Regions from separate parts of the Burkholderia arboris genome, predicted to be linked through region 2. Evidence: predicted binding sites of a transcription regulator. Region 2 holds the regulator's gene; each other region holds the start of a gene.
The links. The regulator FliA, encoded in region 2, starts transcription of late flagellar genes. The targets are predictions, from matches to a motif close to CTAAAGTTTNNNNNNNNNNNGCCGNTA.
Positions count from the first base shown of each region.

Region 1: the regulator FliA is predicted to act here: its motif matches at 4,278-4,304, upstream of flgM (flagellar biosynthesis anti-sigma factor FlgM).
Region 3: the regulator FliA is predicted to act here: its motif matches at 1,503-1,529, upstream of fliS (flagellar export chaperone FliS).

Region 1 is NZ_CP109821.1:3,493,977-3,499,967, forward strand. It holds gene flgE (flagellar hook protein FlgE) at 1-988, opposite strand, end outside; gene OHZ10_RS16380 (flagellar hook assembly protein FlgD) at 1,016-1,777, opposite strand; gene flgC (flagellar basal body rod protein FlgC) at 1,833-2,258, opposite strand; gene flgB (flagellar basal body rod protein FlgB) at 2,296-2,784, opposite strand; gene flgA (flagellar basal body P-ring formation chaperone FlgA) at 2,989-4,215, shown strand; gene flgM (flagellar biosynthesis anti-sigma factor FlgM) at 4,334-4,663, shown strand; gene OHZ10_RS16405 (flagella synthesis protein FlgN) at 4,738-5,178, shown strand; gene OHZ10_RS16410 (SGNH/GDSL hydrolase family protein) at 5,339-5,991, shown strand, end outside.
Region 2 is NZ_CP109821.1:242,839-248,829, forward strand. It holds gene flhA (flagellar biosynthesis protein FlhA) at 1-1,050, shown strand, start outside; gene flhF (flagellar biosynthesis protein FlhF) at 1,047-2,792, shown strand; gene OHZ10_RS01140 (flagellar biosynthesis protein FlhG) at 2,785-3,603, shown strand; gene OHZ10_RS01145 (RNA polymerase sigma factor FliA) at 3,622-4,356, shown strand; S-adenosyl-L-homocysteine riboswitch at 4,455-4,568, shown strand; gene ahcY (adenosylhomocysteinase) at 4,601-5,991, shown strand, end outside.
Region 3 is NZ_CP109821.1:3,535,945-3,541,935, forward strand. It holds gene OHZ10_RS16575 (flagellar hook-length control protein FliK) at 1-254, opposite strand, end outside; gene OHZ10_RS16580 (flagellar protein FliT) at 663-995, opposite strand; gene fliS (flagellar export chaperone FliS) at 992-1,426, opposite strand; gene fliE (flagellar hook-basal body complex protein FliE) at 1,643-1,987, opposite strand; gene fliF (flagellar basal-body MS-ring/collar protein FliF) at 2,236-3,999, shown strand; gene fliG (flagellar motor switch protein FliG) at 3,989-4,984, shown strand; gene fliH (flagellar assembly protein FliH) at 4,977-5,660, shown strand; gene fliI (flagellar protein export ATPase FliI) at 5,693-5,991, shown strand, end outside.

The DNA.
Region 1 (5,991 bases), 400 kb from region 2:
TCGCGAGCGCGATCTGGCCGAGCACGGCGGTCTGGCCGTTCGAGTAGTTGCCGGTCAGCTTGCCGTCGGTGCCGATCGTGTAGGTCGTCAGCGTGCCGCTCGCGTAGCCGTCCTGCGCGAGGTTGTTCACGCCGTCCTTGCCGCCGTACTGCGTCGTGCCGGTCAGGTCGAGCGTGAGGCTCTGCGGCGTCGCCGAGCCGTCGGTGTTCGGCACCGTGAACTGGAACTGGCCGAGCGACGTGGTCGGCGTCGGCGGCGTGCCCGTCGTCGTGCTCTGGATGCCGCCCGACGAATTGAACGTGACCGTGCCGAGATCGGTCGTCGCGCCGCCCTGGACGCCCGCGTACGCTTCCCACGTACCGGCCGCCGACTTCACGAAGTACATGTTGACGGCCTGCGAGCCGCCGAGCGAGTCGTACACCTGGATCGACGTCGAGTAGTTGTACGTCGTGTTGTCGGTCGCGCTGAACGGCGTCTTGGCCGGCACCGTGTCCTGCGAGTTCAGGTTGAACTGGCCGACGATCTTGGTCGTCGCGGTCGGCGCGATGTTGTTGGTCGGCGCCTGCAGCGGCACGGTCTGCGCGGTGTTGATCACGCCGCCCGCGTTGGCCATGTAGCCCATCAGGTTACGGCCCTGCGAGTCGACGATGTAGCCGTTCTTGTCGCGCTGGAACGTGCCGTCGCGCGAGTACGTCGTCACGCCGTTGTTCGACATCTGGTAGAAGCCGTTGCCGTTGATCGCGACGTCGAGCGACGAGTTCGACGAATTGATCGTGCCCTGGCCGAAATTCTGTTCCACCGAGTTCAGCGCCGTGCCGATGCCGATCTGCGTGTTGACCGACGTCGCGACCGAGTTCGCGTACATGTCGGCGAACTGCGCGGTGCTCGACTTGAAGCCGACCGTGTTCGCGTTCGCGATGTTGTTGCCGATCACGTCGAGCGCGTTCGAGGCGCCGGCGAGGCCGCTCAGACCCTGTTGATAACCCATTTCGGTCTCCGTTTCGAGAAAGCTCGATCAGTTGGTGGTGGTGTCGCCGGACGAGGACGAAGATGCCGTGGACGACTTGATGTTCGGGAAGATCGACGCGACCTGGGTGAGGCCCACCGTCGTGCCGTTCGACAGCACGAGCCCCGCCGTGCCGTCCGCCTGCTTGACCACGCTCTGCACCTGTGCGGCCGCGAGCGTCGTGGCCACCTGCGGCGTGCCCTTGCTGTCGGTGTAGGTCGCGCTGACCGTGTACTTGCCGTCCGGCAGCGCATTGCCGGCCGTATCGGTCGGCGTCCAGTTGAACGGCACGGTGCCGGCCGACTGCGCGCCCGCGTTGATCGTGTTCACGACGGTGCCCGCCGAGTTCTTCACGGTGATCGTCAGGTTCGACACCGAGCTCGCGAGCGACACGCCGAACGGCGACGCCGCGCCGCTCTTCACCGCGACCGAATTGCCCGGCGCGAGCACGTTCGTGCCGATCAGCAGCGCAGCCTGCGTCTGCTGGCCGGCTGCGAGCTGCGTCGACAGCGACGTGAGCGACGTGTTCAGCTGCGCGATGCCGCTCACCGTGTTGATCTGCGCGAGCTGCGACGTCATCTGCGAGCTGTCGACCGGGCTGGTCGGATCCTGGTTCTGCAGCTGCGTGACGAGCAGCTTCAGGAACGTCGCCTGCAGGTCGCTCGCCGACGTGCCGTTGGTCGACGACACGTTGTTGGTGTTCATCGTGTCGGTCGGCAGGTTCGACACGTTGGTGCCGTTGCCGCCGATCGTCGTGTTGGAGGAAGTCATCCTGGGTGGCCTTCTGTCGGAACTGTCGAGTCTGTAAGGTCGGTCGGCGTGCGGCTTACGAGCCGATCGTCAGCGTCTTGAGCATCAGCGTCTTCGCGGTGTTCAGCGTCTCGACGTTGGCCTGGTACGAGCGCGACGCCGAGATCATGTTCACCATTTCCTGCACCGGATCGACGTTCGGCATCTGCACGTAGCCGTTCGCGTCGGCGGCCGGGTTCGCCGGGTCGTAGGTCGACTTCATCGGCGACGGGTCGTCCATCACCTTCGTCACGCGCACGCCGCCCACGCCCTGGCCGGACGCGGTGCGCGCGCCGCCGATCGGGTCGGTCGCGAACACGACCTGCTTGGCCTTGTACGGCTTGCCGTCGGGGCCGGTGGCGCTGTCGGCGTTCGCGAGGTTCGACGCGGTGACGTTCAGACGCTGCGATTGCGCGGACAACGCCGAACCGGCGACGCCGAAGATGTTCATCAACGAAGGCATGGTGGCTCCTGGTGCTTGTGCTCGGGTTCGGTGGCGCTTACGAGTTCGTCGAGATCGCGGCGATCATCGCCTTGATCTGCTGGGTCATCACGGTCATCCCGGTTTCGTAGTGCAGCGCGTTGTTCGCGAACTGCACGCGCTCGACGTCGAGATCGACCGTGTTGCCGTCGAGCGACGGCTGCAGCGGCATCCGGTACTGCGCGCGGCCGTAGTCGTCCGACGGGCCGCCCGTCGGGATCAGCCTCGCGGTGCCGGCCATGTGGCCCGCCGCCGTCGACACCATCGACATGCCGCTCGTCACGCCGGCCGGCTGCGCCATCGGCAGTTGCCCGGCGTTGCTCGGCGCCAGGCCGCCGCCCGTCTGCTTCAGCGAGCGCGCGAGCGTCGACGCGAAATCGACGTCGCGGGCCTGGTAGCCGGGCGTGTCGGCGTTCGCGATGTTCGACGACAGCAGTTCCTGCCGGTAGGCGCGCACGTCGAGCGCCTGGCGGCCGAACGCGAATTCCGCATCGAGTTTGTCCAGCATGTGTGCGTCTCTCCGTATGAAGCGCTGCACGCCCCTCGCGCCGGATGGCGACCCAAGAGGCTTTTTTCCATGACAGCGATGGTAGGCGCGGGACGCAACCGGCAATCGGGCGAATAACGCGGCAAAGGCCCCCTCTATTCATCGTTTGCGCGACGGCCCGGCTCCCTAGAATGCAAAGCGGATCAACGGATCGAGGACACGGCGATGACTGGCAGCGCACTTCGCGACAGGAACGGGCGGCTCGCGCACGTCCGGCGTGCGGTTGCGCTCGCCGCGGCGCTGTGGATCGCCGCCCCTGCGGTACAGGCGGACGACGGGATGATCGTGATTCCCGGACGCGGCGAGACGGCCGAAACCGCGCTCGCGCACGCCAATGCGGCGAATGGCGGACCGTTCGGCGGGAATGCGGGCGTGGCTTCGGGAGCGGGCATCGCGCCGGAAGCGGGTCGCGCGGCGTCGGGCGCAGGTGCCGCGGCCGGCGCGGCCGCCGCCGGTTACGCGGCGCAACCGGCCGGCGCGATGGTCGTGACGACCGTCCCGCCGCCGGCGCCAGCCCCCGCGTACGCAGCCGCCCGCGCGAACGCCGGCTATCGCGCGCAGCCGCGCGTGGCCGACCCCGCCGCAATCGCGACGGTCGTCGCCGGCACCGCCGAGCCCGCGTCGAACGTTCGGCCGGCACCACCGTCGGCAGCCGTCGCACGCGTGGTGGCGGCCCGCGCCGCGTCAGCCGCGCCGGCGCCGCGAGCAACGGCGGTTTCCGCGAACCCGGCTGCGGCGGCTTCCGCGGCCCAGCCCGCGACGCCGCCCGGCCAGCAGGATCCCGAGACGATCCGCCGCGCGGCCCTCGCATTCCTGCAGCAGCAGATCGCCGGCCTGCCCGGCAAGACCACCGCGACGGTCACGACCGCGTTTCCGCGCGGGCTCGTCGCGTGCACGACACTCGAGCCGTTCCTGCCGACCGGCGCGCGCCTGTGGGGCCGCACGACGGTCGGCGTGCGCTGCGCGGGCGAGCGGCCGTGGACCGTCTACCTGCAGGCGAAGGTCACCGTGCAGGCCACCTACTACGTCGCCGCGCGCCAGATCGCGCCCGGCGAGCCGCTCTCCGCGGCCGACCTGGTTGCCCGCGACGGCGACCTGACGGTCATGCCGCTCGCGGTGATCACCGATCCGGCGCAGGCGATCGGCTCGACCGCGCTCGCGCGCATCTCGGCCGGGCTGCCGCTGCGGCAGGACATGCTGAAGAGCGCGGCGTCGGTCTCGGCCGGCCAGACGGTGCGGGTCGTCGCGGCCGGGCCCGGTTTCACGATTTCAGCCGAGGGCAGCGTGCTCGCGAATGCGGCGCCGGGCCAGTCGGTAAGGGTGCGGATGGCGGCGGGCCAGATCGTCACGGCGATCGTCAAGGACGCCGGAACCGTGGAAATTCCGCTGTAGGGACGGATCACGCCGCAAGAATGTAAAGAATTGTTTATTCGGAGCATTTCGGGCTCGCGATGCTAAAGTTCGGGCCGACCCGGCCGTTATCTGGGTCAAACCGTACAGGAAACCCATCGTGAAGATCGATTCCACTCCGAACCCGAGCCCCCTTGCGCCGACCGGCAACGGCGCGACCCGTGCGCAATCCGGCACGGCCCAGTCGTCCGCACCGGCGGCCGACGCAGGATCGACCGGCGGCGACACGACCGTGAACCTGTCGGGTCTGTCCGGCCAGCTGCGTTCGATATCCGCGTCGGGCAACGCCGATATCGACACGGGCCTGGTCCAGTCGATCAAGGACGCGCTGAACAACGGCACGCTGACGATCGACGCGAACAAGATTGCCGACGGCGTATTGAACACCGCCCGCGAGCTGCTGCAGCAACAGCGCCCGCAGGGTAACTAAGCCGGCCTCGCGGCCGGTTCCACCGGTTTGCCGGCGCGCGCCACCGCGTGCACCGGCGCGACGAGCATGACGCGATGAGAGAAGAGCTGCTGGCCACGGTCAACGACGAACATGCGACGATCGAAGCGTTCGCGTCCCTGCTCGTCTACGAGGAAAAGGCGCTGACGACGGCCGAGCCGCTCGAGATGCTGCCCGGGATCGTCGAAAAGAAGAGCGAACTGATCGACCGGCTCGCGCAGCTCGAACGCACGCGCGACACGCAGCTCTCCGCGCTCGGTTTTCCGGCCGGCAAGAAAGGCATGGACCAGGCTGCCGAGCGCGATGCGCGCCTCGCCGGCCGCTGGCAACTGCTGCAACAGGCCGCCGAACGCGCGCGCCAGGCCAACGCGAACAACGGGATGCTGATCCGGATCCGGATGGACTACAACGAGCGCGCGCTCGCGGTACTGCGCTCGGCGCCCGCACCGGCCGGCGTCTACGGTCCGGACGGGCGCGTCTCGGCGCTGACGCGCTGACCGGCCGGCTCCGCCGCCACCGCACCAACCGCCTCCCGCCGCCGTCCGCGGCATTTCAGGTTTCGACAGACCGGGCCCGAGCCCGGCACTCACGGTCCCTTCCGATACACGGCCGCGCAGCCGCGCCGCCGTCCCGTCACAACAATCAGAAGAGGGCCGCATGTCTTGTTTCCGCATTCCGTTGTCATCCCGTGTCGTTGCCGTTTCCGCCGTCGCGGCGCTCGGCGCCGCACTGACGCTCCCCGCCGCCCATGCCGCCGGCTCCGCGCCGCTGCCCACGCCGACGGGCAACATGTCGTTGTCGCCGGCCGGCCCCGACGTCGCGCCGCCGGCCGCTTCGAGTGCGCCTGGCGCGTCACTGCGCGCAGCGCGACGCGGGTCCGACACCTACACGTACCTGCGCTGCTGGTACCGGATCGACGCGGATCCGCTGAAGCCCGCCGCGACCTACGAATGGGCGCGCGACCCCGCCAGCGGCGACTGGTATCGCGTGCCCGGCTACTGGTGGGCCGACGGCGTCACGCAGTGGAAGAACATGTTCTACAGCACGACGTCGCAGGACACGCTCGCCGACGTGTGCCGCAAGACGCTGGCGGCGAAAGGCATCCAGTCCGGCCTCACGCAGGCGGTCGCGGCCAACAACGCGCTGTCGTTCAACTACACGGTATGGACCATCGATGCCGCGCAGCAGGACGCGCGCGTCAACAAGCTGATCGTGTTCGGCGACAGCCTGTCCGACACCCAGAACATGTTCAACGCGAGCCAGTGGAAGCTGCCGAACGGCACGAGCTGGCATGCGGGGCGCTTCAGCAA
Region 2 (5,991 bases):
CCGTCCGACAGCCACGAGGCGACCTGGGACGACGTGCAGCTGATCGACCCGCTCGGCCTCGAAGTCGGCTACCGGCTGATCCCGCTCGTCGACAAGAACAGCGACGGCGAGCTGCTCAAGCGGATCAAGAGCATCCGCAAGAAATTCGCGCAGGAAATCGGCTTCCTGCCGCCGGTGATCCATATCCGCGACAACCTCGAACTGCGGCCGAACGCATACCGGATCGCGCTGAAGGGCGTCGAGATCGGCGTCGGCGAAGTGTTCCCGGGCCAGTGGCTCGCGATCAACCCGGGCCAGGTGACGGCCGCGCTGCCGGGCGCCGTCACGCAGGATCCCGCGTTCGGGCTGCCGGCCGTGTGGATCGACGTCGCGCTGCGCGAGCAGGCGCAGGTGTACGGCTACACGGTGGTCGACGCGAGCACGGTCGTCGCGACGCACCTGAACCATCTCGTCGTCCAGCACGCGGCCGAGCTGCTCGGCCGCCAGGAAGTGCAGGCGCTCGTCGAGCGCACCGGCAAGGACGCACCGTCGCTCGTCGAGGACCTCGTGCCGAAGACGATCTCGCTGACGACGCTGCAGAAGGTGCTGCAGAACCTGCTCGAGGAAGGCGTGCCGATCCGCGACATGCGCACGATTCTCGAGGCCGTGTCCGAGCATGCGGGCCGCGGCGATGCGTTCGAGATCACGGCCGCCGTGCGGCTCGCGCTCGGCCGTGCGATCACGCAGCAGTGGTATCCGGGCGCCGGCGAAATGCAGGTGATGGGCCTCGACGCGAATCTGGAACGCGTGCTGTCGCAGGCGCTCGCCACCGGCGCGAACCCGGGCCTCGAACCCGGCCTCGCGCACAACCTTCTGACCGGCACGCAGCAAGCGATGCTGCGTCAACAAAATCTTGGGCTGCCGCCCGTGCTGCTCGTGCAGCACGCGCTGCGCGCGATGCTCGCGCGTTTCCTGCGCCGCAGCCTGCCGCAATTGAAAGTGCTGTCGTATGCCGAAGTGCCGGACACACGCACGATCAAAGTCGTTAACGTCATCGGGGGTTCCGCTTGAACATTCGCAAATTCACCGGCGCAACGAGCCGCGACGCACTTCGTCTCGTGCGCGAGGCACTCGGCGCCGACGCGGTCGTGCTGTCGAACCGCACGCTCGATGACGGCAGCGTCGAAATCGTTGCACTCGCCGATTCGGACCTCGCCGCGGTGGCGCCCCCCGCCGCCCGCCCGCGCCTCGCCACGCCGCGCCTGCCGGAATCCGTGCCGGCGGCCGCCGTGCCGGGCATCGTGTCGCGCCCGGGCGCCGTCCCGGCTCGCCCGGCCATCAATCCGTACGCGGCCGGCGAAGGCGGGCTGCCGGACGTGTTCTCGTCCGTGTTCGGCGCGAGCGCTGACGCGGAAGAGCTGGACGTGCATCCTTCGCTGCCCGACGCGGACGCGGCATCGCCGTCGATCGCCGCGCCGGCCGCCGGAGCGCCGGCCGCCGCTTCCGAACCCGCGCCGTGGCTGGTCGAGCACGCGAAGCGCCTGACGCAGCAGCGCGACGCGCTGATCGCGCGTGCGCAGGCGCCTGCCGCGCCGCAGCCCGCACCCGCGCCGCAGGCCGCCGCCAGCACGACGCCGCCCGACTGGGCGCGCGACATCGTGCGCGACGCCGAGCGCCGGATCCCGGCCGCCGCGACTCGCACGCCCGACACGGGCGCCACGTCCGCTGCCAAGGCGGCCGAACGCGCGCGCCTGTCCGCCGATGCGGCCGCCGCGGTGGCCGATGCGGTGAAGTCGCGCATCGAGCGGATCGTCAACGACACGGTGATGCAGGAGCTCGGCGCGCTGCGCGGGATGATGGAAGAGCAGTTCGACAGCCTGAGGTGGCACGACCGCCAGCGTCGCAGCGCCGTGCATGGCGCGCTGACGAAGCACCTGTTTGCGGCCGGCTTCTCCGCGCAGCTCGTGCGGATGCTGGTCGACAACCTGCCGTCCGGCGACGGCGCGCAGACTTTCGAGCAGGCTGCCGAATGGGCGCAGTCGGTGCTCGCGTCGAACCTGCCGGTGCTCGACAGCGAGGATGCGCTGATGGAGCGCGGCGGCGTGTTCGCGCTGATGGGGCCGACGGGCGTCGGCAAGACGACGACCACGGCGAAGCTGGCCGCGCGCTGCGTGATGCGCTTCGGCGCGAGCAAGGTCGCGCTGCTGACCACCGACAGCTACCGGATCGGCGGCCACGAGCAGCTGCGCATCTTCGGCAAGATCCTCGGCGTTCCGGTCCACGCGGTGAAGGATGCGGGCGATCTCGCGCTCGCGCTGTCCGAACTGCGCAACAAGCACATCGTGCTGATCGACACGATCGGGATGAGCCAGCGCGATCGCGCGGTGTCCGACCAGATCGCGATGCTGCACGGCGCGAACACTCCGGTGCAGCGCCTGCTGCTGCTGAACGCGACGAGCCACGGCGACACGCTCAACGAAGTCGTGCAGGCGTACCGCAGCGCGGGCGAGCATCCGCATGCGGCATCCCCGGACCTCGCCGGCTGCATCCTCACGAAGCTCGACGAGGCGACCCACCTCGGCGGCGTGCTCGATACGGTGATCCGCTACAAGCTGCCGATCCACTACGTGTCGACCGGCCAGAAGGTGCCGGAGAACCTGTACGTCGCGTCGACCAAATTCCTGCTGAAGAGCGCGTTCTGTGTGCCGCGCGACGGCTCGCCCTTCGTGCCGCAGGACGAGGACATGCCGACGCTGCTGTCCGCATTGACCGCACGTTCCACTGCCGAGCTGCACGAGGTGCGATTTGGATAAACGGATCATCGATCAGGCCGAAGGGCTGCGGCGCCTGCTCGCCGGGCGCGCGTCGCGCATCGTCGCGGTGACGGGCGGGCCGGCGGGTGTCGGCTGCACGTCCACCATCGTGAACCTCGCGGCGGCGCTCGCATCGCTCGGCAAGGACGTGCTCGTCGTCGACGAACGTGCCGACGTGCACTCGGCCAGCGCGACGCTGGCCGGCGCATGGCTGCGCGACGGCGAGCGCACGCGGGTGGCGGCCGGCTTCGGCCTGTGCGCCGCCGCGCGGCTCGCGCGGGCCGGCTACAGCGACGCGCAGCTGAGCGATTTCATCGACGGCCCGGCCGATATCGTCCTCGTCGACGCGCAGCTCGGCGCCGACGGTTCGTTCTCGGCGCTCGCCCGCGAAGCGCACGACGTGCTGGTCGTCACGCGGGTCGCCGCGCAGGCGATCACCGAGGCGTACGCGTGCATGAAGCGGCTGCATTTCGCGCATGCGTTCGCGCAGTTCCGCGTGCTGACCAATCACGTCGGCAGCCATGCGGACGCGAAGACCGCCTTCGACAACCTCGCGGGCGTCGCGAGCCGCTACCTGACCGTGTCGATCGCCGACGCGGGTTGCGTGAGCGCCGATCCGCTCGTCGAGCATGCGCGCGAACTGACGCATGCGGTGGTCGATGCGTTCCCGTCGTCGGCCGCCGCGCGCGACTACCGGCAGATTGCCGCGGACCTGCTGTACTGGCCGATGCGCCCGCGTTCGGGTGCGGGTCGCGCCGTCCACGCGGGTGGCAAGCCGTCGTATGAGGCGGGCGCGGCACACGCCGCGTGAGCGCCTAAGGAGAGAGCCATGATGTACAACGCTCAAGGAAAGATGTCCCAGGCCGACGTGCTCGCGCAATACGCGCCGCTCGTGCGCCGCCTCGGGCTGCAGCTCGTCGCGAAGATGCCGGCGAGCGTCGATCTCGACGACCTGATCCAGGCTGGCATGATCGGCCTGATGGACGCGGCCGGCCGCTACAAGGAAGACCAGGGCGCGCAGTTCGAGACCTACGCGACGCAGCGCATCCGCGGCGCGATGCTCGACGAGCTGCGCAGCAACGACTGGCTGCCGCGCAGCCTGCGCAAGACGTCGCGCGAGGTCGAGCACGCGGTGCACCAGGTCGAGCAGCATCTCGGCCGCTCGGCGAGCGAGACCGAGATCGCGGAACACCTGAACATGCCGCTCGACGAATACCAGGGGATGCTGCAGGACCTGCACGGTAGCCAGCTCATCTACTACGAGGATTTCGACCGCGCGGCCGACGACGAGCCGTTCCTCGACCGTTATCGTGTCGATCACGCCGATCCGCTGTCGGCGCTGCTCGACGAGCACCTGCGCGAGGCCCTCGTCGAGGCGATCGAGCGGCTGCCGGAGCGCGAGAAGCTGCTGATGTCGCTGTACTACGAACGGGGTCTGAATCTGCGCGAGATCGGCGCGGTGCTCGAAGTGAGCGAGTCGCGCGTGTGCCAGCTGCACAGCCAGGCCGTCGCGCGCCTGCGTGCGCGGCTGCGCGAACAGGCGTGGGTCGGCGCGGAATCCTGACCCTTTGCTGACGGCCGCGCGCGCCGACGCCGCGCGCTCGTGCCAGGGTTGCGCGGTGCTTGCGCATTCCGCGCGCCGATTTGCTACAATCCCCTCCGTTTTCCGAGGAGCGTTGCGACGGACATCTGTGTCCGCCAGGCTCGGAAGGCTTCACCAAGCAGCCGTGCGGCGATGTCGCGCCGGCCCCGCTTCCTGAACGGCGCTCACGTCACCAATCTAGAAACTTTTTAGAAAGGAGGGCGTGATGAACGCCATTATCGATTCCAAGGCTTCCCACGATTACGTCGTCGCCGACATGGCGCTGGCCGGCTGGGGCCGCAAGGAACTCAACATCGCCGAGACCGAAATGCCGGGCCTCGTGCAGATCCGCGACGAATACAAGGCAGAGCAGCCGCTGAAGGGTGCGCGCATTGCCGGTTCGCTGCACATGACGATCCAGACGGGCGTGCTGATCGAGACGCTGAAGGCGCTCGGCGCGGACGTCCGCTGGGCGTCGTGCAACATCTTCTCGACGCAGGATCACGCTGCGGCCGCGATCGTCGAAGCCGGCACGCCGGTGTTCGCGTTCAAGGGCGAATCGCTCGACGAATACTGGGAGTTCTCGCACCGCATCTTCGAATGGCCGAACGGCGAATTCGCGAACATGATCCTGGACGACGGCGGCGACGCAACGCTGCTGCTGATCCTCGGCTCGAAGGCCGAGAAGGACCGTTCGGTGATCGCGAAGCCGACCAACGAGGAAGAAGTCGCGCTGTACAAGTCGATCGCGAAGCACCTCGACATCGACGCGACCTGGTACTCGAAGCGCCTCGCGCACATCAAGGGCGTGACCGAGGAAACCACGACCGGCGTGCACCGCCTGTACCAGATGGAAAAGGACGGCCGCCTGCCGTTCCCGGCGTTCAACGTGAACGATTCGGTCACGAAGTCGAAGTTCGACAACCTGTACGGCTGCCGCGAGTCGCTGGTCGACGGCATCAAGCGCGCGACCGACGTGATGATCGCGGGCAAGGTCGCGGTCGTCGCGGGCTACGGCGACGTGGGCAAGGGCTGCGCGCAGTCGCTGCGCGGCCTCGGCGCGACCGTGTGGGTCACCGAAATCGATCCGATCTGCGCGCTGCAGGCGGCGATGGAAGGCTACCGCGTCGTGACGATGGAATACGCAGCCGACAAGGCCGACATCTTCGTGACGGCCACCGGCAACTTCCACGTGATCGGCCATGACCACATGAAGGCGATGCGCCACAACGCGATCGTCTGCAACATCGGTCACTTCGATTCGGAAATCGACGTTGCGTCGACTCGCCAGTACCAGTGGGAAAACATCAAGCCGCAGGTCGACCACATCATTTTCCCGGACGGCAAGCGCGTGATCCTGCTGGCGGAAGGCCGCCTCGTGAACCTCGGCTGCGCGACCGGCCACCCGTCGTTCGTGATGTCGAACTCGTTCGCGAACCAGACGCTCGCGCAGATCGAGCTGTTCGTGCGCGGCAACGAGTACGAGAACAAGGTGTACGTGCTGCCGAAGCATCTCGATGAAAAGGTCGCGCGCCTGCACCTCGCGCGCATCGGCGCGAACCTGTCCGTGCTGTCGGACGAGCAGGCTTCGTACATCGGCGTGCAGAAGGACGGCCC
Region 3 (5,991 bases), 360 kb from region 2:
AGCGCCGGCGTCGCGTCGCCGCCCGAGCGCGAGATCGCGTCGAGCACGCGCCCGACATCGGACAGTGCGGTCTGCGTGGAAGCGGGTGGCGCGGCGGGCGGACTGCCGGCCGGCGGCGCGGACGACGCGCCGGCGCCCGGCGTGCCGACCTGCGAGGTCGCGCCGCCGCCGGCGGGCGCCGACACGGTGCCGGTCAGCAGGCTGTCGAGGCGGCTCGCCAGCAGCGCAGCCGCAACGGAGTCGATACCGGTCATGATCGGAGCCTGCTCACCTTAGGGTCTGTTTGCAGATGGAACGCACATGCGTTGCCACGAGAACGGCCGTGCGCGACGCCGCGACTACCGGCGTATTCGCCAGGAGCGCAACGTGGCGAGCGGCCGTTCTCGTGGCAACCCCAAATCAGGAAATCATTCCACGGGAATGCCCGAAATCGCCCGCATGGCGGCGTCGTTCGTCCCTTGTTCGGCTCGGCCAAACGGCGCTCATCACTCCTTGCCCTGCGAGCGGTTTCGGGCATTCGCATGTGCGCTCCATCTGCAAACAGACCCGACCCATCGTTGCGAATCCGGGCGCGGCACGCCGGTGCCGCCCGCGGGAACAGTGCGCGCCGCGTGCGGCAACGGGCCCGGGCCGCGTCGCGCCCGTCTCCCCGGAAAACGGCCCTACCCGCGCGCGCGGTAGAGATCGGTCAATACCTTGGTCGAACGCCGTGCCTCGAACAGCGCGGACAGCCGCGCGACGTCCGGGCTCGCGAGATCGCGGATCGCGGCGTCGTCGGCCAGGATGCGGCGGATCAGGTCGAGCTTGCGGCCGAGATCCGATTCGTCGAGTGCGACGCCCGGATCGGCCTCCTTGAGCCCGTCGACGAGCTGCATGAATTCGGCCTGCAACCCCGGCAACGCGCTCCAGTCCGCGCCGCGCGCGGCGCACAGCATGCGGCCCGACACGGCGGCGAGCGCCTCGTAACGTGCGAAGTATTCGGCCTTGCGATTCATCGTGACGCTTCCACTGCCTGTTGCGCGGCCATCCGCGCGACTTCCGGGGCGATGCCCGTCCATGCTTCCTCGAGCGTGGCGAGCAGCCCGTCGACCTCGACCAGCATCGCGTCGTTCGCCTGCGCGTTCGCTTCCAGCAGACGCCGGCCGATATACGCATACAGCGCATCGAGCCGGTCCGCGATCTCGCCGCCCGCGTCGCGGTTCAGCGATGCCTGCAGCCCGCTCTCGACGATCCGGATCGCCTTGCCGATCGCTTCGCCGCGCCCGGACACGTTGTCCTGCTGCAAATGCATGCGGGCCAGCGCAATCGCCTGCCGCGCGCCCTGGTACAGCATCGCGATCAGCCGGTGCGGGGAGGCGCCCATCACCCCCGTCTCGACGCCGACACGCGCGTATGCATTGGCTCCAGCGTGTCCTGGGGAAAACATGCGCATCTCCTTGTTATGCCTTGGCTATACGGGAGCCGCCGCCGTGCATCGCACGACGCGGCCTTCACACCGGAGTTATCGGAAGGGAATTGAAAAGCTTTAGGTGCGCGGCGCGTGCCGCCGGGCAAGCGATACCGGCCTGCCGCCCCTGTCCGGGAGGCGGTCGACCGCCCCTATGAACCGCCGCCGGATAGCCTTCCCCGGATGCCCGTCGCGTCACACCGACATCTGCATGATGTCGTTGTAAGCGCTCACTAGCTTGTTGCGGACCTGAAGCCCGAACTGGAAGCCGATGTTGGCTTTCTGCATGTCGACCATCACGTCGTTCAGCGACACGTTCGGCGCGCCGACTTCGAACGCCTTCGCCTCGCCGAGCGCGTGCTGCTGGTCGCCGCTGATCTTGTCGAGCGACGCCTTCATCGCGCTCGCGAACGTGCCGGCCGTCGCCGCGCCCGAACCGGCAAGCGCTGCCGTCGGGCTCGCGACGCCGCCGGACGCCTGCGCGGCCATCGACTGCATCTGTTGCAACACCGAACCGATTCCGCTGACGTTCGCAGTCATGCTGTCCCCAGACTTAGAGAAGAGACCCGGACGGGCCGGGCGATCCGCCGGCGCCGCACCACGCGCACCATGCCGGATCGCGAAAAAGGATAGCAGCGCGCCGCGCGTCAAAGCCGAGAAAGTACGGGGGAAACCCCGCTCTTTTCGGTCGATCGGAGTACGGCCCGAATCACGATAATCGCATCGTGTCATTGTCCGCCCGCTCGTCCGAGCGAGCTCAGTCGTCCCGCTCCGGAGAAACTCGACGCATGGATTCGCAGGCCAACTCGCTGATCAACCCAGACGCCCGCGCGGGCCTCGCCAGCCCGGCGCCCGGCGCCGCCGCGGCCGCCGCGTTGCCGGGCGCGGGTGGCGCAGGCGCAGACTTCGGGCTGGGCGGCTTCGCGGAACGCATTCCCGGCATCTCGCGGATGAAGGGCAACCCGAAGCTGCCGTTCGTGATCGCCGTCGCGCTCGCGATCGCCGCGATCACCGCCCTCGTGCTGTGGAGCCGGGCGCCCGACTACCGCGTGCTGTACAGCAACCTGTCGGACCGCGACGGCGGCGCGATCATTGCCGCGCTCCAGCAGGCAAACGTTCCCTACAAGTTCGCCGATGCTGGCGGCGCGATCCTCGTGCCGTCGAACCAGGTGCATGAAACGCGCCTGAAGCTCGCCGCGATGGGGCTGCCGAAGGGCGGCTCGGTCGGCTTCGAGCTGATGGACAACCAGAAATTCGGCATCAGCCAGTTCGCCGAGCAGATCAATTACCAGCGTGCGCTCGAAGGCGAGCTGCAGCGCACCATCGAATCGATCAATGCCGTGCGCGGCGCGCGCGTGCATCTCGCGATCCCGAAGCCGTCGGTCTTCGTGCGCGACAAGGAAGCGCCGAGCGCGTCGGTGTTCGTCGACCTCTATCCGGGCCGCGTGCTCGACGAGGGCCAGGTCCAGGCGATCACGCGGATGGTGTCGTCCGGCGTGCCCGACATGCCCGCGAAGAACGTGACGATCGTCGACCAGGACGGCAACCTGCTGACCCAGACCGCGTCCGCCTCCGGCCTCGACGCGAGCCAGCTCAAATATGTGCAGCAGGTCGAGCACAACACGCAAAAGCGCATCGACGCGATCCTCGCGCCGATCTTCGGCACCGGCAACGCACGCTCGCAGGTCAGCGCGGACCTCGATTTCTCGAAGATCGAGCAGACCTCGGAAAGCTACGGCCCGAACGGCAATCCGCAGCAATCCGCGATCCGCAGCCAGCAGACCAGCAGCGCGACCGAACTCGCGCAGGGCGGCGCGTCGGGCGTGCCGGGCGCGCTGTCGAACACGCCGCCGCAGCCGGCGTCCGCGCCGGTCGTCGCCGGCAACGGCCAGAACGGGCCGCAGACGACGCCGGTCAGCGACCGCAAGGACCAGACGACCAACTACGAAGTCGACAAGACGATCCGCCACCTCGAACAGCCGATGGGCAGCGTGAAGCGGCTGTCGGTCGCGGTCGTCGTCAACTACCAGCCGGTCGCCGACGCGAAGGGCCACGTGACGATGCAGCCGCTGCCGCCCGCCAAGCTCGCGCAGGTCGAACAGCTCGTGAAGGACGCGATGGGCTACGACGAGAAGCGCGGCGACTCGGTGAACGTCGTGAACAGCGCGTTCTCGACCGTGAGCGACCCGTACGCCGACCTGCCGTGGTGGCGCCAGCCCGACATGATCGCGATGGCGAAGGAAGCCGCGAAGTGGCTCGGCATCGCGGCAGCCGCGGCAGCGCTCTACTTCATGTTCGTGCGCCCGGCGATGCGCCGCGCGTTCCCGCCGCCCGAGCCGGCCGCGCCGGCGCTCGCGGCGCCGGAAGATCCGGTCGCGCTCGACGGCCTGCCCGCGCCGGTCAGGACGGAGGAGCCCGACCCGATGCTGCTCGGCTTCGAAACCGAGAAGAACCGCTACGAACGCAACCTCGACTACGCACGCACGATCGCCCGCCAGGATCCGAAGATCGTCGCTACCGTCGTGAAGAACTGGGTGTCCGATGAACGCTGAAGGCTTGACCAAGAGCGCGCTGCTGCTGATGTCGATCGGCGAGGAAGAAGCCGCGCAGGTATTCAAGTTCCTCGCGCCGCGCGAGGTCCAGAAGATCGGCGCCGCGATGGCCGCGTTGAAGAACGTCACGCGCGAGCAGGTCGAGGACGTGCTGCAGGAGTTCGCGAAGGAAGCCGAGCAGCACACCGCGCTGTCGCTCGATTCGAGCGACTACATCCGCTCGGTGCTGACGAAGGCGCTCGGCGAGGACAAGGCCGGCGTGCTGATCGACCGCATCCTGCAGGGCAGCGACACGAGCGGCATCGAGGGCCTGAAGTGGATGGACTCGGGCGCCGTGGCCGAGCTGATCAAGAACGAGCATCCGCAGATCATCGCGACGATCCTCGTGCACCTCGACCGCGACCAGGCGTCGGAAATCGCCTCGTGCTTCACCGAACGGCTGCGTAACGACGTGATGCTGCGGATCGCGACGCTCGACGGCATCCAGCCGGCCGCGCTGCGCGAACTCGACGACGTGCTGACGGGCCTGCTGTCCGGCAGCGACAACCTGAAGCGCAGCCCGATGGGCGGCATCCGCACCGCGGCCGAGATCCTGAACTTCATGACGAGCGTGCACGAGGAAGGCGTGCTCGAAAGCGTGCGCCAGTACGACGCCGATCTCGCGCAGAAGATCGTCGACCAGATGTTCGTGTTCGAGAACCTGCTCGACCTCGAGGATCGCGCGATCCAGATGGTGCTCAAGGAAGTCGAGTCGGAAACGCTGATCATCGCGCTGAAGGGCGCGCCGCCCGCGCTGCGCCAGAAGTTCCTCGCGAACATGTCGCAACGCGCGGCCGAACTGCTCGCCGAGGATCTCGACGCGCGCGGCCCGGTGCGCGTGTCCGAAGTCGAGACGCAGCAGCGCCGCATCCTGCAGATCGTGCGCAACCTCGCCGAGAGCGGCCAGATCGCGATCGGCGGCAAGGCGGAAGACGCGTATGTCTGATTCGGCGAGCGATCGCGTGGGCACCCTCACCGCATACCAGCGGTGGGAGATGGCGTCGTTCGACCCGCCGCCGCCCCCGCCGCCGCCCGACGACGCGGCGGCCGCTGCCGCCGCGCTCGCCGAGGAACTGCAGCGCGTGCGCGATGCCGCGCACGCCGAAGGCCATGCGGCCGGCCACGTCGAAGGCCAGGCGCTCGGCTACCAGGCCGGTTTCGAGCAGGGCCGCGAACAGGGTTTCGAGGCCGGCCAGGCCGACGCGCGCGAACAGGCTGCGCAGCTCGCGGCGCTCGCCGCGTCGTTCCGCGAAGCCGTATCGACCGTCGAACACGATCTCGCGTCCGACATCGCGCAACTCGCGCTCGACATCGCACAGCAGGTCGTGCGCCAGCACGTGAAGCATGACCCGGCCGCGCTGGTCGCGGCCGTGCGCGACGTGCTCGCGGCCGAGCCCGCACTGTCCGGCGCACCGCATCTCGCGGTGAATCCGGCCGACCTGCCCGTCGTCGAAGCCTATCTGCAGGACGATCTCGATACGCTCGGCTGGAACGTGCGCACCGATGCGTCGATCGAGCGCGGCGGCTGCCGCGCGCACGCCGCGACCGGCGAGGTCGATGCGACGCTGTCCACGCGCTGGCAGCGCGTCGCCGCCGCGATCGGCAAGGTGAGCACGTGGTGACGCGGCCGCCCGAGGCGCTGGCGCACGACGGCATGACGCCGCTCGAACGTGAACTCGCGCTCGCGTCGTTCGGGCCGGCTGCCGCGCACGACGCCGCACACGACGCCACGCCGCACGCTGCGGTTGCGGCCGCCGATACCGCCGGCGCCACGCCGCGCGCACCGCACAACCCCCATCTCGCGCACTGGCGTTCGCACCTGAACGGGCTCGCCGCGCGCAGCCACCGCGCGCTGCCGCTGCGGCCGTGCGGGCGCCTCACGCGCGCAGCCGGCCTCGTGCTCGAGGCGATCGGGCTGCGCCTGTCGGTCGGTGCCGAATGCACGATCGAACT